3 regions of the Lutispora sp. QWL-02 genome follow, and region 2 is predicted to be linked to each of the others. Evidence: a T-box and tRNA genes for the amino acid it is inferred to sense, from the RefSeq annotation. Region 2 holds a T-box; the other regions hold tRNA genes.

Region 1 (9,205 bases), 1.0 Mb from region 2:
ATTGATCGCCAATGGGCTATCCACATATACAGGTATGCTTTTTATTTTAGAAAATTCGCTTTCCTTCATCATATTTAACATATATAAAATTTCTTGTGTTCTCCCTACGGCAAAGGAAGGTATAACTATGTTGCCGCCATTTTCGATTGTATTTATGATTATATCAAGAAGAAACAATATATTGTTCCTTGCATTATCATGAGCTTTGTTGCCGTATGTTGCCTCCATGATTAAATAATCCGCTTCATCGATTAATGACGGATTTTTCATTATAGGCATATCTTTATTGCCTAAGTCTCCTGAAAATACGAGCTTTACTGTTTCGCCTTTTTCCTTTACCCATAATTCGATTATAGCCGAACCAAGTATATGCCCGGCATCCTTATATCTGATTTTAATTTCCTCAGTTATTTCGATTATTTCATCATAGTTAATCGCCCTAAAGTATTTTAAGGAGTCCTCAGCATCAGCGGCGGTGTAAAGGGGTTCAATCAAAGGTCTGCCGGCTCTCAGTCTTTTTCTATTGGTCCATTCCGTTTCCATCTCTTGGATATATCCGCTGTCAGGCAGCATTATAGTGCATAATTCCTTAGTAGCCTTTGTAGCTAAAATCTCTCCGTTAAAGCCTTTTTTTGCTAGCAGCGGTATTCTTCCGCTGTGATCTATGTGAGCATGAGTCAATAAAAGAAAATCAATTTTTGATGGCTCAAAATCAAACATATTTCTATTTAGATCCTCTGAATCAGCATCACCTTGAAACATGCCGCAATCAATAAGTATTTTATGCTTGTCGGTATCTAATAGATAGCATGATCCTGTTACCATCTCAGCAGCGCCATAAAAACTAAGCTTCATAAATAAACCTCCAAATATGTATTAATGCGGGCAGCATATTTAATATTAATTTTTATATTCTTCTAAATAATCTAATATCCTTCTTTTTATAATTATTTCATAATTTGCGATTATGGTATTGACTTTAACTCTTTTTGAGTATATTATAAAAAAGGCTTCATAAATTGGAGACTTGAATAATAAGTGCTCACATAACACACAGAATCGGGGCATGGCGCAGCTTGGTAGCGCGCTTGGTTCGGGACCAAGAGGCCGCAGGTTCAAATCCTGTTGCCCCGACCATTAAAGCTTGATATCATAATATTCAATATAGGATTCTATAAATCTTTCTTTCTGTTCTTTATATTCTAATATTCTATTTAGTTTTCTTAAAAATCGTTCATTTTTCCACTTTTTCTTTTTTAAATATTTTTTTCTGCCCAATTTATAAAATTTATAAGGAAAAACAAGCATAGATAATATTATCTTATATTCTTTTTCATCCAATTTCCTTACATTTCTGTACTCAAATAGCATGCTTCTGCATAAATCAAAATCCCATAAATATTTTTTATTTGCCATGATTCTCCTTAGAAATTTACCCAAATCAACTAGTGGCAAATCATACAGACAACTTTCCAGATCTATCAAATAGTAGTTGTTTTGTTCATCCTTTAGGATATTTTGATAATAGAAGCTATCATGACATATATATAGTTCATTTTTATTTTTTTCGCATAGCCTGTCATAATCCGAGTTTTTTAAAATGTTTGCCGCGAGCTGAGCCTGATGAATGTAATAATCCATATTTTCATGGTATAGAATATCAAAGCTGTTCTTATCTGATTTCCTATCAAGGCTTTCCTTTATGTTGTTAAGAAAATATGTTTTTTCATTGTACAATTTGGGCAGCTTTCCTATGTTACTTTCAAGCTTAATTATCTTTGTTTGAAAGCCCTTAGCCTTATTATGAAACTCGGCCAATAGGCGTACGCTCTCCATAATGTCTCCAATATTATCAAAGTCTACTTCTGCTGCATCAATCCAATCTGCTAAATAATAGGAGGAGGATTTTCTCTTAACAAGCACCTCTCCTGAAGAACAATATAATGGATTTGTAACCTTGTTAAAGCCTTGGGCTTTAAGATGGTTCATGATGCTTATGCTCTTTATGGCCCTTTTTTCTCCGTTTCCTATTTTTTTTAGGCAATAAAAGCCTTCCTCCGCAGCTACCATGTAAATGCTCCTTATTTTTTCAACGTCAATGATATTTAAATCATAATTTTTCAATATCTTATTGACTTCCATTTGTTCTAAAAAGACCATATTTGATGATTCATATATGTGTTTTAATGCAAGATTCAAATATATCAGCTCCTATACTTATTATTGAACAAGATTTCGCCGCTCTTTGGCGCTCGCCTTAGAGCGGGTTAGCTCAGTGCTCATTACATTATATTTCGTGTTGCGGAAAGATATAATCATTAAAGCCTTATATCAAAAAATTTTAAGATAATAATATTGACATAGGGCAAAATTTATAGTAAAATCAGAACTGTCGTTTCAAAGGGCCTTTAGCTCAGTTGGTTAGAGCAACCGGCTCATAACCGGTTGGTCCGGGGTTCGAGTCCCTGAAGGCCCACCATAAATGCCTTGGTAGCTCAGTCGGTAGAGCAGAGGACTGAAAATCCTCGTGTCGGTGGTTCGATTCCGCCCCAAGGCACCATATAAAAGCAAAAAACAGAGCTATCTCTGTTTTTTTATTTATTTTGATATGTGATTGACTTCTATATCAGCTTATAAAAAAAATTTTTCAATGGCTCCATATTATATCTTTGAGCCATAATGATCTGCTCTGTGCTTCCTACAAATAGTATTCCGTTTGAGCTTAGTGCTTTGCTGAACCGGGTGTATATATTGTTTTTAGCTTCTTCAGTAAAATATATCAGCACATTCCTGCATATGATCAGATCACAGTTTTCGGGGTACTTGTCCATCAACAGATTATGTTTTCTATATTCTACGCATTTTTTAATTTCGTCTTTTATTTTATAAGTGTTTAAATTTTTTATGAAAAACTTGCTGACAAATCCATCTGGCAGATTTGCCAGGCTTTTTTCATTATAAACCCCCATTTTTGCTTTATTTATAGCATCATCGTCAATATCTGTAGCATAAATACTGATATTTTCAAGCTTCATAAATTTTGTCATCAGCATGACCAAAGAATAAGGCTCTTCTCCTGTAGAGCATGCTGCACTCCATATCTTTAAGGTCTTCCTATTTTCTAATAGCCGTGGAATTATTTCTTTCTCCAAAACCTCCCATTGGGCAGGATTTCTATAAAATTCTGATACATTAATGGTCAAATAATTGATAAATTCATTGAACAAATGGGAGTCCTGCAAAAGTGCATTATAGTATGTATCATAATCATTAAAGCTGTTTCTGGAAATCAGGGAATCAATTCTTCTTTTCATCTGTCTTTCCTTATAGCACGATAAATCTATACCGGTAAGCTTAAATATCTTCTCTTTGAATTTTTCATATCCTGTAAGCATCTATATACTCCTTATCAAATATTATAGTCATTGAACCAATTCTAACATAAAAATAACATAAAAAAAAGTCGTGATATGTTACATATCACGAAAACAGAATGTAAAGGGGGTCTCAATGTATTTTGTGAGGTCATTAACTATTATCTGCATAATCTTAAAAAAAATACATGAAATTTTTATTTTTCCAAAAAAATAATGCCAATCTGTATGAAATACAGATTGGCATGTCTTTACTCTTCTATTTCCTTTAAACTCAGGCTAAGCTTTCTTTCCGGGATATTAATATCTACAATTTTAGCCTTTACCACTTGATTTATAGTTAACACGTCCGAAGGCTTGCCTATTCTTTTGTCAGATATCTGGGATATGTGTATAAGTCCGTCAATCCCCGGTTCGACCTCGGCAAAAGCTCCAAAGGCTGCAAATCTTAATATCCTGACATTAACAATATCTCCTGTGTTATATTTGCCTTCCACTGTAGTCCACGGCTCCGGCTTTGTCTGCTTAAGACCTAAAGAGATTTTATTTTTATTGCTGTCTAAAGACAGTATCACAACTTCTACTTTATCGCCAGGTTTAACAACTTCAGAAGGATGTTCTATTCTCGACCAGGATAATTCAGAGATATGGATCAACCCATCGACGCCGCCTATGTCTACAAAGGCACCAAAATCTGTCACTCTTTTTACTTCACCTATAATTTTTTGGTCAACCTCTGCATGAGCCCAGAACTCTTTTTCCTTTGCTTCTTTTTGCTCTAATAGATGACCCTTTCTTGAAACAAGAACTTTCCTATTATCTTTATCAAACTCTATGATTTTGACGTCAACTTTGCTATTTTTATATGACTCCAAATCATTAACATATCTCAAATCAAATAAGGAAGCGGGCATAAACGTTCTTATGCCGAATATCTCAACAATTCCTCCGCCTTTTACTATTTCTTTGACAATACCGGGCACGGAACTATTTTCATTATATGCATATTCTAGCTTATACCAATTTTTATCTGCATCTACTAATTTTTTTGATAGTACGACATTGCCTTCTCCATCATTTATGCTGACTACCTTAACTTCTATCTCGTCTCCTACTTTTACCAGTTCAGATATTTTTAAATCCATGTCCCAAAATAAGTCTTCTTTCTTAACAATTCCATCAGCTTTGTAGCCTATATTAACAATCACCTCTTCATCGTTTAAGGATAAAACAATGCCTTTTACTGTTTCTCCAGGATGAAGGGATTTAAAACTTTTCTCATATTCCTCCATAATATTTTCATTACTAAAATCTTGCATTTTTTCTATAACCTCCTTAATTATCCAATCAGGCGTAGAAGCACCTGCTGCAATTCCTATAGTTTCCGCCTTCATGATATTTTCTTTCAGTAAATCCTCAGCAGTTTCAATATGATAAGTTTCCGGGCAAACATTTTTGGAGATTTCATACAGTTTAAGAGTATTGGAACTATTAAACCCGCCAATTATTATCATGGCATCAACCTTTTCTGCTAAATCCGCCACAGATTTCTGTCTGTTTTCTGTAGCACTGCAGACGGTATCAAAAATTTCAGTATTTTTAAATTTATCTTTAACCCTTTCCTTAATTCTATGCCAAAGATTTTTTGAAATAGTTGTTTGTGCAACTAAACATATTTTATCATAATAAGTGAGTTTGTCCACCATTTTTTCATCATCCAATATAATAGCCTCATTATTGCACCATCCGTTTATTCCAATAACTTCAGGGTGGTCCTTGTCACCAGCGATCATAATTTTATAGCCGTCATTATATTTTTCCTCCACAATTCTGTGGATTCTGGATACGAATGGACAGGTGCAGTTTACATATTTTAAGCCTTTAGAAGCTATACCTTCAAAAATTTTCTTCGGTGCTCCATGAGATCTTATTACAACCAATGAGTCTGGCCCCATATCTTCAGCAAGATTTTCAATTTCAATAACTCCCTTTTTTCTTAATTCTTCTGTAACTTGCTTATTATGGATCAAGGGGCCGTATGTATATACCTTTTTTTGCTTATTTTCTTCTATGGTTTTCAAAGTTTCAGCTACGGCGTTTTTTACCCCGAAACAGAAACCTGCATTCCTATCTAAAATTATTTTCATATGCTCACCTATAGTTTTTTTATTTTTTTCATTATCTCTAGGCTTATATCCTTATAATCTTCATTTTTTAGCTTTGTATCGAAATGTTCGCTCAAATTTATAGCTTTGCCGATCACAATATCAGTTCTATGGAATATTTTATAATCAGTCTTTATGGCCACGGGAACAATCGGCCTCTTAGATTTAATAGCAAGCATAGCAATGCCTGGTTCAGCCTTTAGCTCCCCTGTGGTATTTCTGGTCCCCTCCGGGAATATGCCAATATTTTGTTGAGTTTGGAGCAGCTTCAAAGAGGTTTTTATGCTTTTCAAATCCGCCTCCCCCCTTTTAACAGGAAAAGCTCCAAGCCCTTTTAAAACAAAAGCCACCAACTTATTTTTAAACAGCTCGTTTTTGGCCATAAAATATATTTTCTTAGGCATATTTACCCCTAGAAGAATAGGATCTATGACTCTAGCATGATTCCCGCATACAATGTATCCATTTTCTTCAGGCAAATTATCCAAGCCTTCGACCCTGACAACATAAAATATATTAAATAACGGCTTAAGCAAAAGTTTTATTATTTGGTAAAACACCTCATACATCCCCCTTAATAGAAATATGATATAACATTTCTGCTATGACCTCATCTATGTTTTTTCCTGTTGTGTCGATCAATATAGCGTCTTCAGCCTGCCTTAAGGGGGAAGCCTCCCTATGAGCATCTATATAATCTCTTTCTATTATTTGATTCTTTACTTCTTCGAGAGTGTATTTATTCTTATCGCAAAGTTCATTATATCTCCTTTTGGCTCTTTCTTCTACAGAAGCGGTCAGAAAAAATTTAATATATGCTCGAGGAAAAACTGTTGTTCCTATATCTCTTCCATCAACAACAACATTTTTGTTTTTAGCTATCTTTCGCTGTATACTTACAATAATTTCTCTTATCTCCGGAATCATAGCAATATAAGAAACTTTTGAGCTCACAAAGGCCTCTCTTATCTCTGAGCTTACATCCTCACCATCTAGATATATACTATTATTTATAAAATCCAAAGAAGAGTTCTTAGCATAGTATAGAATATTCTTCACATCGTCCGCTTCTATTCCGCATTTGAGGACCTTTAAAGTAACGGCTCTAAATAATGCGCCTGAATCTATATAAGTATAGCTGATTCTTTCAGACAGTCTTCTTGCTACAGTGCTCTTACCCGCTCCTGCAGGTCCGTCTATAGCAATAACCTTATTGTTCAAAGCAATAACCCCCTATTTAAGCTTGACCCTCCCTAAAACAACAATATTGCCTTCTATTCTGTATCTCATTCCTTTTTTAGGGAAAATGATATTTTCTGAGGTGTTTTCAATGTTTATATTGATATACTTCTCGCTGTCTATCCCATCAATTTCTATGATATCATTATTCCTAACATTAAGTTCTATATAGGCATTATCCCCCCCTTCCTTCATTTCCCCATTGATGAACACTCTTAAGAAAGCAATATCAGCTTTGCTGTCAGCAGTTATTTTTATCTGGCCTTTTGATTCATAGTGATAATTCTCAACCACTGATTTGCCTTCCAATTCCATTGTAATGTTTTGGGGCAATATATCAATATCAATGGCTATAACAGACTGAACCGCTATAGTTAATAAAGATAAGATCAGAAGCATTTTCGTTAAGCTATTGCCCAGTCTTTCCCACGTTATTATATATTGATATTTTTTTTTATCCAGTCTTGAGTTCATAACAGAGCCTCCTGAAGGAATCATACTGCTAACTATTATAATGCTCAAAAATGTCAATTTATAGTCAACAATTTAAACCGGCAGTATATCCTGTTGAGAAAGCAATCTGCAAATTATAGCCTCCTGTAAATGCGTCTACATCCAGCACTTCGCCGGCGAAATATAATCCTTCAGCCAGCTTCGATTCCATTGTCCTGGGATTGACCTCTTTGATATTTATACCTCCTGAAGTTATTATGGCCTCTGAAATAGGCCTGGTACCTAGAATTTCAAATTTCATATTTTTAAGTAAATCAATCAATGCTCTTCTTTCTTCTTTCGATATCTGATTCACCGGTTTATTTTCGGGTATACCTGATAATTTAATGATTACAGGTATAATTTTTTTTGGCAGGAGATCATCCAATGAGTTTTTAAATTGCTTATTTATGTTCATATCAAAATCTCTTAATATCCTTTTATCTAATTCATCATCAGTCAAGCCGGGTTTAAGATCGATGCATATAAAAGTCCTATGGTTTTTAAATACTCTTTCTGAAATGTAGAAGCTTGCAGACAAAATCAAAGGACCTGATAAACCATAATGGGTGAATAACATTTCTCCTATTTCTTCAAATAATATTTTACCATCGCAAACAGCTCTTACAGCTACATTTTTTAATGATAAACCTTGAATTTCTTTTATGTATTCTTCTTTGACGACCAAAGGGACTAAAGAAGGTTTCAGATTAGTAATTTCATGCCCTGCACTTTTTGCAAATTTATAGCCGTCACCCGTGGATCCTGTCAGTGGATAAGAAAGGCCTCCTGTTGCTATTATAACAGCAGAGCTTTTGATCCTTTCTCCGCTTTCAAGCACCACTCCTTCGGCTACGCCGTCTTGGATATCAATGGATTTAACCGAGGTATTTAATTTGATAGATACATTATTTAATTGCATATGCTTTTCAAGGGCCTTAATAACATCGCTGGATTTATCTGACACAGGAAATACCCTTCCGCCTCTTTCAACCTTAGTCCTTAAGCCTAATTCAGAAAAAAAATTTATAAGGTCATCATTGAACAAATTGTTAAAGCAGCTGTATAGGAATTTAGGATTTCTGGTTATATGCATAATAAAATCATCTTTTTCAGCAGAGTTGGTTATATTGCAGCGTCCTTTTCCTGTAATATATAATTTCTTGCCTAATCTATCGTTCTTTTCTATTAATAAGGTATTCCTGCCTCTTGAGCCTGCAATTCCCGATGCCATCATGCCTGAGGGCCCGCCGCCGATAACAATAACATCAAATGCCATAAAACAACCCCATTCCGAAAAATAAATCTATAATATTATATCATATTATTGAAAAACTAAACTTGAAGTCATAAAAAAAACCTGTTATAAAAACAGGTTTTTTTATGACCATAAGAGATTTAGTACCATCCTCTAACTTTCATTGCAGCCGCAACTTTCTTTACAGAGTGCATATAGGCTGCAGTTCTCATAGGTACATTATATTCTTCTTTGATCTTATAAATAGCATTGAATGCGTCAACCATTGCTCTTTCTTCTTTTTCTTCAACTTCTTCTTCTGTCCAATAATAGCCGTATAGGTTTTGTACCCATTCAAAATATGATACGGTAACGCCGCCAGCATTTGTGAGTATATCAGGCGTCAACAGTATACCTCTTCTGTTTAAAACTTCATCTCCATCAGGAGTGGTAGGCCCATTGGCTGCTTCGCATACGAACTTAGCTTGAATTGTCTCTGCAACGTCTGCAGTTATCTCATTTTCAAGAGCGGCAGGAACCAAAATGTCTACAGGCAATGCAAAGAACTCAGATTTCGTGATCTCCTTAGACCCTGGGAAACCAACAATAGTCTTATTCTTTCTCATATAATCAACTAAAGCATGCATATCAAATCCGTCTTCCTTGTAAACTGTTCCATTCCATTCACAAACAGCCAC
Region 2 (9,205 bases):
TCATAGTCGAATACATCAGGATAAAATAGATTTCCCATCCATTTCAGGCCGATAAGCCTATTGACTGAATCGGGCCTGTCATACCAATTAAAGGGGCCATGGGGGATCTCATAGACCTTCTTATTCTTTACCGCTTTTACTCCTGCCCATCTTTTGTCATTCATTATCTTGCTCTGAACTTTATGCTCGCCGCTTGGATCTGACCCTACAAGTATCACCTCAGGGCCCCAGGCCAACACATTCTCAATGGATACAGGGCTCTTGCCATAATCCGTTGTGGTGCTTATTCCCGCTACGTTCAGGCCGCCTACCATATCGGAAACCAGTGTTCTTATGGAGTTTCTTCCTTCTGTCTGCAAGCCTTCAGCGCCTTCGGCGTAGTATATCCTCACCTTTTTTTGCGGCAGCCTGCCGGCCTTTTCTTTAACTTCATTGATTATCGCTTTTGAATAATCAGCTAAAGCCTTTGCTCTTTCCTTCTCATTTACAATATCGCCTACAAATTCATAGGCCTTATAGGATTTTTCAAGGTTGGAGTCGACCATCACAATAGGTATGTTAAGTTGTTTTTGGATCTTCTCCACAGTAGAGATCGCGGTTTTATTGATAGTGCCATATGACAATATAAAATCAGGCTTGGCCTTCAGTATCTCCTCGATATTGCCGGTATTGTTTTTGCCGAACCAGCCGCCGAGGACAGGCAATTTTTTGTATTTGTCCGGTACGAATTTCAGCTCCCTTGGGGTAAATTCATAATTAACTCCCACTATCTTATCGGGACACAGAGTGTATAAAAGTATAGTGCCTGAAGGACCCATTGAATATACTTTGTTTACTGCTTCAGGAACAGCTACCTTTCTTCCCGCCATATCAACTATGGTTCGGGTTTGATTTTCAGTTTTAGATGCATTGACTGTAATAACAGAGAATATAAGTGTAAACGCTATCAATAAGGATAATGCTTTGATTGATTTTTTGTTCATTCTTCTTCTCCTTCCTAATTATAAGAATTCATAAGAGGTATGCATAGCTTTGCTTTTCTCCTATTGGGCATGTCTGCATCCACCATCACCACGTCTATGCCGTAAAGGCTTTTCATGCTTTCTTCGGTGATCACATTCTCCGGCGGTCCGTAATCTATTGCATCCCCTCCCTTCATCAGAACAACCTTAGACGCAGCAGCCAGGGCATGTTCCGGTCGATGGGACGTCATAACCACAGTCAACCCCTCTTCTACCAGCTTTATAATATATTCAAGCACCCTTGCCTGATTACCGAAGTCAAGATTCGATGTGGGCTCATCCAATATAAGTATTTGAGGTTTCTGAGCCAGGGCTCTGGAAATCAATACCATCTGCCTTTCCCCTCCGCTGATCTCCGTATAGGATTTGTCTTTCAGATCATCGATTCCCATTTTCCTTAAAATATCACAAGCTATATCTCTGTCTTGCTTTTTAGGCATTCCGAAAGTGCTCATATGTACTGTTCTTCCCATCAACACTACATCCAAAACAGAGAAAGGAAAAGGCGGAATATGCTGCTGCGGCACATAGGCTATAGCTTTGCCGAATTCTGCGGGCGACCATCCCCCGGTGCTTATGCCATCGATCAGTATTTCTCCCTCCATAGGCTTCAATATGCCCAATACTGTTTTTAAAAGCGTTGTTTTCCCTACTCCATTTGATCCTAAAATACATAAAGACTGGCCTTCATCAACATTGATATTCAACTTGCGTCCTACAACCTTTTTACCATAGCCGAAGGTCAAATCTCTTATTTCGAGCTTCAATTCCATCCCCTCCTTGAATACATCAAAAGGTAAATAAAAAACGGCGCCCCCAAGATCGAGGTCAATATACCGAGAGGAACCTCAAGAGAGCTTGCGCATCTTGCTATATCATCGATAATGAGCAGGAATGTTCCCCCGGTTACGACAGCATAAGGCAGAAGCTTCTTATAATCAGGGCCTGCAACGGCTCTTGCAAGATGAGGTATCACAAGGCCTATCCAGCCTATTAATCCGCTTACCGCGATGCAGGAGCTTGTCATTAGAGTTGCACAGATGATCACGATCATCCTTAATCTGTTTATATTTAAGCCCATTGTTTGAGCCTCTTCCCCGAAAGATAGGACATTAAGCTTCCATCTCAGCAGGTAAAGAGGCATAATCCCAATAATAAAGCAAGGCAGAAGCATATAGACATCTGTGTCTTTTACGGCAGCCAGGCTTCCCATAAGCCAAAAGGTTATCTCCGGCAGCTTCCCATAAGGATCTGCAACAAACTTGGTCAATGAGACTAAAGATGAAAAAATAGTCCCTACCAAAATGCCTGTCAACACTATCATAAGGGCGGCATCCCTTCCTCTTATGCTTTTGCTTATGATATAAGTAATAAAAACCGATACCAGGCCAAATACAAATGCAGAAAGCTGTATAGCTGCAATTGACCAGGAAAACAAAATCCCTATGCAGGCCCCAAAGCTTGCACCTGCAGAAGCTCCAAGTATATCAGGGGATATCAGCGGGTTTCTGAACATGCCCTGATATGCAGCACCTGAAGCAGCTAATGCGCCTCCAACCAAAAATGCTGCTGTAACCCTTGGCAGGCGGACTTGGAAAATAACAGTCTCCAATGCCTCGTCAACAGGCTTGTTGAGACCGAATAGTTTATTTTCAAGCACATTCCATATGTCTCTCAAGCTCATGGGATATCTTCCAAGGATTATAGACATTATAAAAACTATGATAGGTATGAGTATCAGAAAGTATTTTCTCCTTTTATAAGCTTCATCCAACATACTATACTCCTTTAGCCATTTTCACTGAAAAGCTTTATAATTATCAGAGCATAAGCCGTTTTCGACTATTATTATATTGCTGCGTTTAATATTAGGAAGATAGTAGGCCTTTCCTTTCTTCTTCAGACAAGCTTCAGAATGCTTCTTCAACAAATCATCATCTTTTATATCAAAGTAATGCTCCATAAAGCTTTTGTACTCTTCCATGCTGTCAATAGGCTGGCCAAATTCGCAGTTATGCTCAATATTATCAAACACTATATTGTTCTGTTCAAGAAAATCAGATACGCTGCTTAAGTTTTCTCTCTTCATATGGGCCTTAACCGGCTTAAAAAAGCGGCTAATGCCAAAGTTATCTCCAAATGAGCTAGTAGGAATGATGCCTACTACATACTTTCTGCTAAGCCTGGCCAATTTAAAAAACTCCTCTGTACCAAATCCGCCGCAGTAGCATATAAAAACTATATCGTATCTTTTTTCAGGCTTGTGTTTTTTCCAATCGCAGGTTATAGGCTTTATATTGCTCGTCCCTTGTTCACTGCACTTTTTATTCAGGAATCCAATGGCTTCTTCGCTGATATCCAAAGCCGTAACAGAATTTACATAAGGAGACAAGGCTACGGACAAATAGCCTAAGCCGCATCCTACATCCAATACATTCGAGCTCTTGTTCAGAAGGTCTCTCTCATTGCACTTCCTTGCTATACCTTCATAGAAATCCGTCAAATGGGCTGCCTTCTCAAACCATTTGATTTTATATTCATTCCACACAAACATGTCCTTCATATCCTAACAATTTTGAAATTTTATTCGGTATTTCGCCTCTGTTTTCTTTTGTTATTTCAAGTATTTGTATATCTTTTCTTTCCCTTAAATGATTTAAAAAGCTTGATGACGCCGTTTTAATCACTCCCAATACAGGTATGTCCGAGTCCAAGCATTCATAAACCGCTTCCTGAAAAGGATAGGCATATTCCTCAAAAAAACCTAATTCATCCATTATGATTAGGTCAACCTTATCCTCTAAAGCTTTTTTTAATATACGGACGCCCATATCATTAAAGGTGTCCGGTATAGGCATCCAGTTGCCTTTTTCATCCTGCTTTGCAATATATGCGGGCATGGCAGTACCGCTGATGCTTAAAGGCTTCATTGAAAAACCTATCAACTTATCGTCATGGGTCATGCGAAATGTACTGAATCCTCCGACAGTCCCCCTGAAGCTGTCTAAATAAGCATTTAATGCTGTAGTTTTGCCGATATGTATGCTGCCCGCTAAAAATATGTTCTTCAACCTTTATCCTCCTGAGTCAAATAATACTTCGTTATACTAATGAAAGTATAACGCAAAGTCAAAGCTTTGTAAACCTTTAAGGGGATTTTCTAACCAGCAGCCGCCTTAGTGCTTCAATAAGCATAATCATTGTCCCCAATTTGAAGCCATACATAAATGAGGATGCAGAGTGCATGTGATCGATCTGAAAACGTATGTCCAGCAATTCTTCAAGAGCTAAGTAGTCATCCTTTGATAGCTTTTCTCTCCAAACTTCCATAGTATCGGATATTTTTTGATTTAATGGCCAATATTCCAGATCTTTAGAAATGATCGATTCATCCGGATATATATTGCCATCAATCTTTTTGCAAAGGCGGTCATCCGTGAAAGACGCATTCCATTTGAAATTGCAGCCAGTGACGATCCTTTTTATTCGGAAAAAAATCAGGCAAGACTGAAAAAATCCCTTGAACAACTCAATGCTGTCAGAGGCTCCGTTTTAAAGCGTACTCTTTTTTTGGTATTTTGCATAAATCATAAGGTCATCATGCTCTTATCTTTTACAATATTTCTATCAATTCCTTTGACGTGTTATAAAGTGGAATGCAGCCGTCCTTCGTTAGGATCACCGTGTCTTCAATCCTTACACCGCCATAATTCTCAATATATATGCCAGGCTCTATCGTAAACACCATATTTTCTTCAAGTACGGTATCTCCTCTAGAATCCCTTGACAATACAAGCCCATCATTAAAGCCGTGACCCAAAGCATGTCCGAAATATTGTCCATATCCCGCTTTTTCAATCACATCCCTTGCTGTTCTATCAGCTTGAGTACCCGTCATGCCTGCTCTGATAAGCTTGACTGCTTCCAATTGAGCCCTAAGGACCGTATCGTATATCTGCCTTTGCTTGTCCGTAGCCTTCCCAATGACTATTGTTCTCGTCATATCGGAAAAATATCCTTCATATATGATTCCCATATCGATTATAACGAAATCTCCGTTTTCAAGCCTTTTATCCGTAGGTTTCCCATGAGGCATGGAAGACCTTTCGCCTGATGCTACAATAGGCATAAAGAAATAGGTCTCGCCTCCAAGCTCTATGATCTTGGATAATATAAGCGCATTGATTTCCTTTTCAGTCATTCCTGCTTTTATTGTTTTGATTACATGCATCATGATTTCATCTGTGATCTTGCATGCTTCCTTAAATAGCTCCAGCTCATCTTCCGACTTGATCACTCTTAATTTATTTAGCATCTTTGCTCCATGTATAAATTCTGTCTCAGGTACATTTTTTTCAAAGCTTTTGAAGGCTTCAACAGTCATAAAATCTTCTTCAACAGCTACAGTTTTGTAAGATTTCTCCTTTAAATAATCATAAATCGTATAGTCCTTTCCGATTTCAATAAGCTCATATCCGGGGCACTCTTTGGCTACTTGTTCAAAATACCTGAAATCCGTTGCAAAGTCACTGCTTTTTTCACTTATAACGGCATAGCCTGTACTGCCTGTGAAGCCGCTTATATATCTCCTATTGATTGGATTTACAGATAAATACGCATCAATCTTTTCGTCTCTCAATAATTTTCTAAGCTTTTCTACACGTTTCATCATATTTATATCATTCCTTTCATTTCGCTCAAGGCCCAAAACTATATGTACGACCTTGGCTTCAAGTATGTAATCCTATATTAGTAACCACTAACTTCAGCTTAAAAAGCGCCGCGGTCACAAAGGCAATCATCGTATGACACAAATGCTTCTAACAGCATTATACAACATGCCCAAAAATAAGGGACCCTATAATACAAAACTTTACCAAAGTTCTTACATTTTACCTGGCAAAGTGAAATCACAAATAGTAATCGAGCTTCTGAAAGGAAAAAATTAACCATTCGCATGGACAGAGGACTCAGGGAACAGGCAGAACAGCTTTTTTCTGAATTGGGCATGAAATGACAACGGCATTCACCGGTCTCGTTCGACAGGCTGTTCGGTAGGAAAAGATACCTTTTGAAATTTCTTTAAATATTTCCAACGCTGAAACAATAACAAAGCCAATAGAATAAAACGTGACCCAAATGCAAAACGCTATTCAAGTTTTAAAGAACTGGCAGCGGAGGTCCGGAATGAAGTATGAGATTTTCCTTGAATAATCTATCTCATACTGCTATAATAACTATCAAAATACTAAGATTATTGAACATTATATGCATTAAAAGCAATGACGGAGAAAAGTAAGCAAGAAGAGTTTATTGCAGAGAGAAGGTATCATCGGCTGAAAGTACCTTTAACAGACTGCTTGCCCAAGTTCCCTCCTGAGCTGCTGCTCTGAACTGTTATCAGGATTGACTGTGAAAAACTATTTGTAAGTATCAAGCAGTCTTTCAAATGTAGGAGCTGCCGGTAAAAACCGTTATATTGCAGAGAGTTTGGAGAATATAACCGTTTTCATAAATCACAGGGTATTTATACCGGAGATAGAAGAAAACCGTCAGTATTATCTGAAGAATCCGGGTGGTACCACGAAAAATGCCTTCGTCCCTTTTTTTGGGGATGAAGGCTTTATTTATTTTTGAATTACACCAATTGGATTAATGGAAGGGGATAATAGACATGATCGAGAAAATCCGTATTTTAAGAGAAACTGCTCTTTGTAAAATCAAAGAAGCCGTCAGCAATGCAGAGGTTGAAGAACTCAGAGTAAAGCTTCTGGGAAAAAAAGGTGAATTGACAGAAATGCTTAAAGATCTCAAAAACATGGCTATAGAGGAAAGAAAACTGTTCGGTCAAGAAGCAAATGCGTTGAAAAATGAGCTAAGTGAATCCTTGGAGATAAAATTTAAGGAGCTAAGCGCAAATGATGTGGAAAGATCCTTGAACAGCAGCTCAAGCTTCGATATCTCATTACCGGGCACTCAGTTCAAGTTGGGTTCACTGCATCCTGTAACTATTGTCCAGAAAGAAATTGAAAAAATATTTACAGGAATGGGCTTCAATATTGTTGATGGGCCTGAAGCAGAAGAAGAGTTCTATAACTTTGAAGCATTAAATATACCCAAGCATCACCCCGCAAGGGATATGCAGGACACCTACTGGCTTGAGAACGGCTCGCTGCTGAGGACGCATACTTCTCCCTGCCAGGTCAGAGCAATGCAGAAATACGGAGCTCCGTTAAAGATCATTGCACCGGGCAGATGCTTCAGAAATGAGAGCACCGACGCCTCCCACGAGAACACATTCTTTCAGCTGGAAGGCATGATGATAGATAGAAATATATCTATCGCCAACCTCATATATGTTATGAAGCTTTTACTGTCGGAGGTATTTAATAGAGATGTGAAAATAAGGCTCAGGCCGGGCTTTTTCCCATTCGTCGAGCCAGGCTTTGAGCTGGATCTGAACTGTATGATATGCGGCGGCAAAGGCTGTCCCACATGTAAGCACTCAGGCTGGGTAGAGCTGCTGCCCTGCGGAATGGTCCATCCAAATGTTCTGCGTGCCGGCGGCATCGACCCCGAGGAATACACAGGCTTTGCATTTGGCCTGGGACTTACCAGGCTTGCAATGATGAAATATGGAATAAATGATATACGCGTTCTCAATTCGGGTGATTTGAGGACAATGGAACAATTTTCGGTAAGGTAGGAGGGAAGTAAATTGAAGATATCATTAAATTGGTTAAAAGATTATGTTGATTTGGAAGGCATCGATATAAAGAAGCTGTGGTACAGATTTACAATGTCTGCAGCTGAAGTTGAAGAGATTGAATTCATGGGTCAGGATATACAGAATGTTGTCGTCGGCAAGGTTTTGAGAGTTGTTCCTCATCCCGAATCAAAGAAGCTTAAAATAGCTAAGGTTGATTCAGGTGATGAAATACTACAGATAGTTTGCGGAGCTCCAAATATTGCTGAAGGTATTTTAGTCCCTCTGGCAAAGATAGGCGGCTCGGTAAAGAAGCTTCCAAATCTGGAGAAAGTTAAATTAGCCGGAGTGGAAAGCTTTGGAATGCTGTGCTCAGCTCAGGAATTGGGCATCAGCGATGACCACAGCGGTCTCCTTATACTGGATGGCAATCATGCGCCCGGAACCGACATCAAGTCAATAATAGATATTGATGATGTCATTGTGGAGATTGATAATAAATCGCTTACAAACAGGCCCGATCTGTGGGGGCACTACGGTATCGCCCGTGAAATTGCAGCGATATGCAGCAAGAAATTGAAGCCCATGCAGCTGGATAGTCTGGAAGCTGCAAAGGATAAACCAAAGCTTGATATAACTGTCGAGGATACGAAGAAATGCCTGAGGTATTCAGGTTTGAAAATTGATGGGATCAAGAAGCTTGAAACCCCAATGAATATGAAAGTAAGATTGTTCTACTGCGGCATGAGGTCCATTTCACCCCTTGTCGATTTGACGAATTATCTGATGCTCGAAATGGGTCAGCCGATGCACGCTTTTGACAGCAGCCAGGTTGAAAGCGGTATAGTTGTGAGGACCACAAAGGAAGCTACAGCTTTTAAAACCCTTGACGGCTCGGAAAGAATGCTGCCCGAAGATGTTTTGCTTATTTGCAACAAGGAAAAGCCTGTGGCGATAGCAGGAATAATGGGCGGAGAAAACTCAGAAATACATGATAAAACTACTTCTATCCTTTTGGAATCCGCTGCCTTTGAAGGCTCTTCCACCAGAAAGAGCTCAACAAGAATAGGCCTTCGCACCGAGGCAAGCTCCCGCTTCGAAAAAATGCTTGACCCCAATATGACTGTTGCTGCAATACAGAGATTTATCAAGCTGTTGAAGGATATACAGCCAGATGTTCAGTTTGCATCTGCTTTAACCGACATCTACTGCAACAAGCTTGAACCTATTGATATTGAAATCACAAAAGCATACATTGACAGATATATAGGAAACACCTTGGACATGGAAAAGATGGTTGATATTTTAAGATCATTGGATTTCAAGGTTGATGTTGACAATGATACCTTGAATATCAAAGTTCCAACCTTCAGAGCTACTAAGGATATCACTATGAAGGTGGATATCATAGAGGAAATCACCAGAGTATACGGCTATGACAATATTCAGCCACAAACCCTGGATACTGCATTAAAAC
Region 3 (5,720 bases), 1.2 Mb from region 2:
TAATATGTCAATACTAAATAAATATAAATAATAATATTCCTTGCAATAAACCTATTATTGCTCCTAAAACTCCTCCTAATACTTCAATATGCTTCAACTCTCTTTGAGCAATTTTTAATGTAATTTCTTCAATCTTTATCAGATCGAATGCGTTTATTTTTTCCTCGATCATTTCGCCAATTTTAATTTCACTAGAAGCCTTTTCATATATTTCATTGATTAAACCCGCCATAATATTTGGAGCTTCTCGATCTATCTGTTCTTCTATATATTGAAGAACTGCATTTTTTATTATTTGAGGAACTAAAGAAGGCATCTTTTCATAAATGTTTCTAGAAATTTTATCCTTAACTATTATAATAATCCTATCGGTATTATTGTCGTTTACAAGCTTTTCAAATATTTCCTTAAAGTTTATCAGTTCCAGCTCCACCGTCTGCCCTATGCTAGCCGCCATCTCAGACCTGCGCTTAGGCAGCAAGCCTTGTATTTCTATGCCTAATATCGGTATATTTATAGGGTTTAAAGGTCTGAACAACATCTTTATTGCTAATACATTGGTTACCCAACCGATAGCTCCGCCGATAAACACAGAAAATAAGATTTTATAGATCATTTTCTTCACCCGTTTACATCAATAGTTTAATACTATTGATTATAACATAAACAGGTTACATAATACATTAATTTAATTCTTTGTTTGTTTTAAACATACTGCACAAGTCGCATCCTTTACAGCTGTCTATTCTATCATAAAATACATTGCTTATTGTCCTGAACAGCTCCTTGTTTTTAAAGCCCTCGCAATTATGAATAACTACTCTGTTGGGTGCAATTGTTATAAGAGTGCTGATGAGGAGATCATCAACACTTATGTCGCTGTCGCTGAGTTCTAAGCTCAGTTCTTCAAAGCAGTCATAATCAATGAGTTTTTTTTCGCTATCCATAAGGATATAACCTCTATTTTCTGAAGGCATTACATGAACCGTGCTGATCTTGCATTCTTGTATTTCTACAAAATATCTGAGCAGCTTTATAAATTCATTATACTCTCTCTCAGTAATATAACTCTCTACTGCTTTCTCCACAATACTGCTTAAATCTTTAATATAATCATTTAATCTGAAATTGACAAATCCGTCAATTATTATTATATTCTCTGCATTAAGATAATTTAATATCTTTCTTATAATTCTTGTTCGCCTCGTTTGTCCATAAAATCCTTCTTTACATCTGTCTTCGGCCTCAAGAATCTTGATGGAAGATTCATATATTTGATTCCTTTCGTATTCGCTCAGATATAGATAATATTCTTTTATTATCTTTTTTAATATCTTTGATTCATAATTATTTATAATAACATCACATAAAATTTCAGCCAGCAAATACTTAAGGTCTTCACAGGACCTGGGCTCTTTAAGCTTTGCCATAAATCCTTCTTTCAATCCGCATCTTATGAAGACCGTATCTCCGGCTATATATTCTTCATGCGTTATATTCATATCTTCTCTCTTAATGGATTCCAGCTCTGAATATATATGATTTTTTATCTTTTCATCATTATTTTTAACGGCAATTGTTGTTAAGTACATCTGCTCAACTCCTTCCTGTAAGTATTATTTGTGTTACAGTAACAATTATTCAATTATCATATAAGCTTAAAGCCCTTAAAAATCAATAGCTTATAGGCATTATAGAGCCAATGTCCATGATTTTCTTGCTGCTGAGTATTTTGATATCAATGCCTTTTAAAGCTATAAACTCCATAATTTTATTAAAATCTTTTATTCCTTTTATCGTTCCGGAAACTGCAATGCATTTTTTTGATATGAGGCCTGACGCGCCGCCTATAAATCCATAGTCAAGCCCGATAATATCAATATCTCCGGGATTTATAACTAAAACATCGATCCCGTAATTCTCCATAACTCGTGCAACTCCATGATCATGTGTAATTGCAGAGAATTCATCGATAACACATACCGAGCATTTTGTATATCCTTGCTTCACATGAACTAACTTTATATCCAATTTTTCATAAAAATTTCTTATTTGTACATCCGTATATCTTGTATTGTGGAAAGCCAATTTCCCTATTCTTAATACATTATATGCTATGTTTTGGGGATAGTTTCTTTGAAGCCATGCAGCACCTTTTGTCAATGCAAATCCTTTTTTTAAAAGCTTTGGTGCAAGCTTATCATATATATTCGGTGCAATGACCATGGCGTTGTCCCCTATATGATGGACAAGCATGTCAGGGTGCCCGTTTATTGCCTCATATAGTTCATTGCAGCAATCTGTCCTTATAGCCTCGATCCCCAGCCTTGACAATGAGGATATGATCTCGTCATCGGCTCTATAATCCAACAGAACTGTCTTTATATTATATTCGGGTGTATTTGGCGTTTTAAGATACTTTTCCATACTGATCTCCATATATTGATTTTATATTTTAGCAGTTCTGTTATCATAACTGATAACGATTACAGTAAAATCATATTTATATTGAAAAACAAAAAAACGCTTCCATAAGAAGCATTTTACTTGCTGCAAATATATTTTTGGAGGCGACACCCGGATTTGAACCGGGGGTAAAGGATTTGCAGTCCTCTGCCTTACCACTTGGCTATGTCGCCTAATGGAGCGGGTGACGAGATTCGAACTCGCGACTTTCACCTTGGCAAGGTGACACTCTACCACTGAGTTACACCCGCATATGCTAAAAATGGTGCCTTGGGGCGGAATCGAACCACCGACACGAGGATTTTCAGTCCTCTGCTCTACCGACTGAGCTACCAAGGCTCTAATGGCGACCCAGAACGGGCTCGAACCGTCGACCTCCAGCGTGACAGGCTGGCATTCTAACCAACTGAACTACTGGGCCATTTGATGGTGGGCACAATAGGGCTCGAACCTATGACCCTCTGCTTGTAAGGCAGATGCTCTCCCAGCTGAGCTATGCGCCCATCATGTCTGACGACAAGATTTAGTATACATCATAGAGAGTTCAAAGTCAAGGTGAAAAAATGAAAAATTCATCAAAATAACTATATCATTGTGTGGCCTTTTTCAAAATATCTTGCAGTTCTTCCTTATTGAATAAATACTTTTTGTTGCAAAAATGGCATATCAATTCTGCTTTGCCCTGTTCTGCAATTATTTCGCTGATATCTTTTTTACCTATGCTGATCAATGCTTTTTCCAATCTGTTCCTATTGCAATTGCATCTATAGCTAACTTCTCGTGTTTCATGTATTCTGTATTCGACACCTTTCATTATCTCTTTGATTAGTCCCTGGGCCCCATTTAGGGGTATAACCTCAGTAACAGATTTAATATTTTTAGCATTTTGCTCTATTAACTCAATAATATCCTCTGCAGCGCCAGGCATTACCTGAACAATGAAGCCTCCAGCAGAATCAACTTTACCATCTCTTGCAACCCTTACTCCTAATGCCACGGCAGTCGGAACCTGTTCCGAAGTTGCAAAGTAAGAAGCCACATCTTCTGCTATTTCACCGTTTACAATCGGTACTTGCCCCACATAAGGCTCCTTTAATCCTAAATCCTTGATCACAGTAAATAATCCGTTTTTACCTATAGCGCCCCCTACATCAAGCTTTCCGACTTCATTCAACGGCAGATCTACAAAGGGATTTCCTATATAACCCCTTACATCTCCTGTTTTATCGGACACTACAATAATATTGCCTGCAGGGCCCTTTCCGTTTATTTGTAAAGTTATTTTATCATTTTCTGACTTTACCATAGTTCCCATCATGCTGCCTGCAGTCAACATTCTCCCGAGAGCCGCAGTTGTTACAGGATAGGTATTATGTATCAGCCTGGCTTCTTCAACAATATTTATCGTTGTACATGCCCAAAATCTTATGCTGCCATCATTACTAGTTCCTCTTAGTATAATATCTTTCATTTTTCCTCCCATATATTATTATTTTTACGTCTTTAACTAATATTACAGCCAAGCCGGGTATCTTTATTTTTTTGATATAAAAAACACCCTTTCACTCTCTTCATGGGCTTTAAAAAAAGTAAATTCATCCAGAGTCTCCAAAACATTAAATCCGCATTTGAATAAATTATCGCAAACCTCTTTATTCTTATAAGCCCTTTGAACATGCACTTCTTCTATTCTATTATATAGTTTGTCTTCAGGAATAAAAAAATTCAATACCATAGTTAAAGTAGAAGATGCTGCATCAAATTCGTTTTCCCATGAGTAAAATATCCCGTCTTTTTCTTCAACAAAAGTATTGTTGCCTATGATGCGACTTAATTTATAATAGCTGCTGATGTCAAATATAAATATTCCTCCGCCATTCAGAAGCTGATAAGCTCTTTGAAAAGTGCTTAGCAGCTCATCTTCTTCAAGGACATAATTAATACCGTCACAGGCGCATATAATAGCATCAAAACTTCCAGTCAGGTTCAAATTTTTTATATCTTGCTTGATAAATTTAATCTTTTCGCCCTGCATTCTTGATTTGTTCTCAGCGACCGATAACATCTGTTCTGATATATCGATTCCCCAAATATCATAGCCCAGTTTTGCCATTGGTATAGTTATGTTTCCGGTGCCGCATGCCAGATCCAGCACACTTTTAGGCTGTACATTAATATATTTAAAAATATTCATCACATAGCTAACCCATTTTTCATAGTCCACATCATCCATCAAGATGTCATAAATATTAGCGAAACCTTCATATTGAGTCATTTCTGAATTCTTCCTTATCTTTTAAATGTATAATAAGAAACGGTACTTTTGCGTTTTCTCTTTCTTCTTCCAAAAAAATATCCCAGCAAAAAAGCGGCAACTATCACAATAAGCGAAGTATATTTAAATGCCTTAATTTTATAAATAATATTCTCTAACTTCAGATGCTTAATAGTTTTTGCAACTACGCTGTCTTCCTTAACCTTATTAGGACTTGAGTCGCCTCTATTTGTGATACTCCCATCATCCTCATAACTGTTGCCGTCACCCTGCATCCACTTGCCTATATATTCATTATCGGTATACGCTTGAGCCTGAAGCGATTTCATTATTGCAAGCAGCTGAGCATCCTGGACCTTTCCCTGCAATATCCTATCTGCATCGTATAAAATCTTATATTTCAATCTATTTGGATATAGTTTTTCAAAATCCAAACCTTTTAAGAACTCAAAATATTTTTCAAAATTTGCTTGCTTTCTATATGCTTCCGCTTTTACATATTGGATTTGGACTGTACTAAAAGCAGGATCTCCTGGGTTTTTAATATATTCATCACATAAAGTATTCACTGTGTCATATTCTTTTTTTCTAAATGAAGCTGCAATATTTTTTAATTTTTTATCAGAGCCGAAATCCAATCTGTCTATAGATAGTTTATCCAGCAATTCATAATCTAAGCCAAGTATTTCACTGTCCTTATTCATCTCCATCAATAGATGATTGTTGCTGCCAAATATCGCTTTGTCTGAAATAATGCCGGTACTGTCCAAAATATTATACGGAAAAAAATCCCTCAAAGATAACGCAATCGTTGAAGCCTCGGAATCCATCAGGTTTTTATTTCTGTTATACCTGATGCTGTACACCCCTTTGCTGTCATTAATAAGTTTAGCTTCATATCTGATATTGAGGTTTCTTGTTTCTCCGCCCTTTAACCATAAGCTGATTGTATGCCATTTTGCTGCCTTCGGTAATGATT

Evidence for each region. The T-box of region 2 lies ahead of pheS (phenylalanine--tRNA ligase subunit alpha). A T-box ahead of a tRNA ligase gene usually reads a tRNA of that ligase, here a tRNA-Phe.
Region 1: it encodes a tRNA-Phe, which carries the amino acid that the T-box ahead of pheS (phenylalanine--tRNA ligase subunit alpha) is inferred to sense. The anticodon was not compared.
Region 3: it encodes a tRNA-Phe, which carries the amino acid that the T-box ahead of pheS (phenylalanine--tRNA ligase subunit alpha) is inferred to sense. The anticodon was not compared.

The regions. Positions count from the first base shown of each region.
Region 1 covers NZ_CM177762.1:2,722,199-2,731,403, reverse strand. Annotated here, with positions in the region: gene AC4HCY_RS12845 (MBL fold metallo-hydrolase) at 1-855, opposite strand, end outside; tRNA gene AC4HCY_RS12840 (tRNA-Pro) at 1,061-1,137, shown strand; gene AC4HCY_RS12835 (CotS family spore coat protein) at 1,138-2,199, opposite strand; tRNA gene AC4HCY_RS12830 (tRNA-Ile) at 2,403-2,479, shown strand; tRNA gene AC4HCY_RS12825 (tRNA-Phe) at 2,485-2,560, shown strand; gene AC4HCY_RS12820 (CheR family methyltransferase) at 2,622-3,395, opposite strand; gene AC4HCY_RS12815 (bifunctional 4-hydroxy-3-methylbut-2-enyl diphosphate reductase/30S ribosomal protein S1) at 3,626-5,521, opposite strand; gene AC4HCY_RS12810 (lysophospholipid acyltransferase family protein) at 5,530-6,099, opposite strand; gene cmk ((d)CMP kinase) at 6,101-6,760, opposite strand; gene AC4HCY_RS12800 (hypothetical protein) at 6,773-7,252, opposite strand; gene AC4HCY_RS12795 (BaiN/RdsA family NAD(P)/FAD-dependent oxidoreductase) at 7,317-8,549, opposite strand; gene AC4HCY_RS12790 (Glu/Leu/Phe/Val family dehydrogenase) at 8,669-9,205, opposite strand, start outside.
Region 2 covers NZ_CM177762.1:3,758,052-3,767,256, forward strand. Annotated here, with positions in the region: gene AC4HCY_RS17895 (ABC transporter substrate-binding protein) at 1-983, opposite strand, end outside; gene AC4HCY_RS17900 (ABC transporter ATP-binding protein) at 998-1,795, opposite strand; gene AC4HCY_RS17905 (FecCD family ABC transporter permease) at 1,786-2,799, opposite strand; gene AC4HCY_RS17910 (class I SAM-dependent methyltransferase) at 2,821-3,570, opposite strand; gene AC4HCY_RS17915 (nucleoside-triphosphatase) at 3,560-4,093, opposite strand; gene AC4HCY_RS17920 (DUF6809 family protein) at 4,170-4,550, opposite strand; gene AC4HCY_RS17925 (M24 family metallopeptidase) at 4,636-5,694, opposite strand; T-box leader at 6,296-6,629, shown strand; gene pheS (phenylalanine--tRNA ligase subunit alpha) at 6,697-7,728, shown strand; gene pheT (phenylalanine--tRNA ligase subunit beta) at 7,741-9,205, shown strand, end outside.
Region 3 covers NZ_CM177762.1:2,520,176-2,525,895, reverse strand. Annotated here, with positions in the region: gene AC4HCY_RS11800 (DUF445 domain-containing protein) at 14-616, opposite strand; gene ytxC (putative sporulation protein YtxC) at 684-1,592, opposite strand; gene AC4HCY_RS11790 (DUF6873 family GME fold protein) at 1,675-2,427, opposite strand; tRNA gene AC4HCY_RS11785 (tRNA-Cys) at 2,566-2,639, opposite strand; tRNA gene AC4HCY_RS11780 (tRNA-Gly) at 2,643-2,717, opposite strand; tRNA gene AC4HCY_RS11775 (tRNA-Phe) at 2,730-2,805, opposite strand; tRNA gene AC4HCY_RS11770 (tRNA-Asp) at 2,811-2,887, opposite strand; tRNA gene AC4HCY_RS11765 (tRNA-Val) at 2,894-2,969, opposite strand; gene hslO (Hsp33 family molecular chaperone HslO) at 3,056-3,937, opposite strand; gene AC4HCY_RS11755 (class I SAM-dependent DNA methyltransferase) at 4,001-4,741, opposite strand; gene AC4HCY_RS11750 (hypothetical protein) at 4,756-5,720, opposite strand, start outside.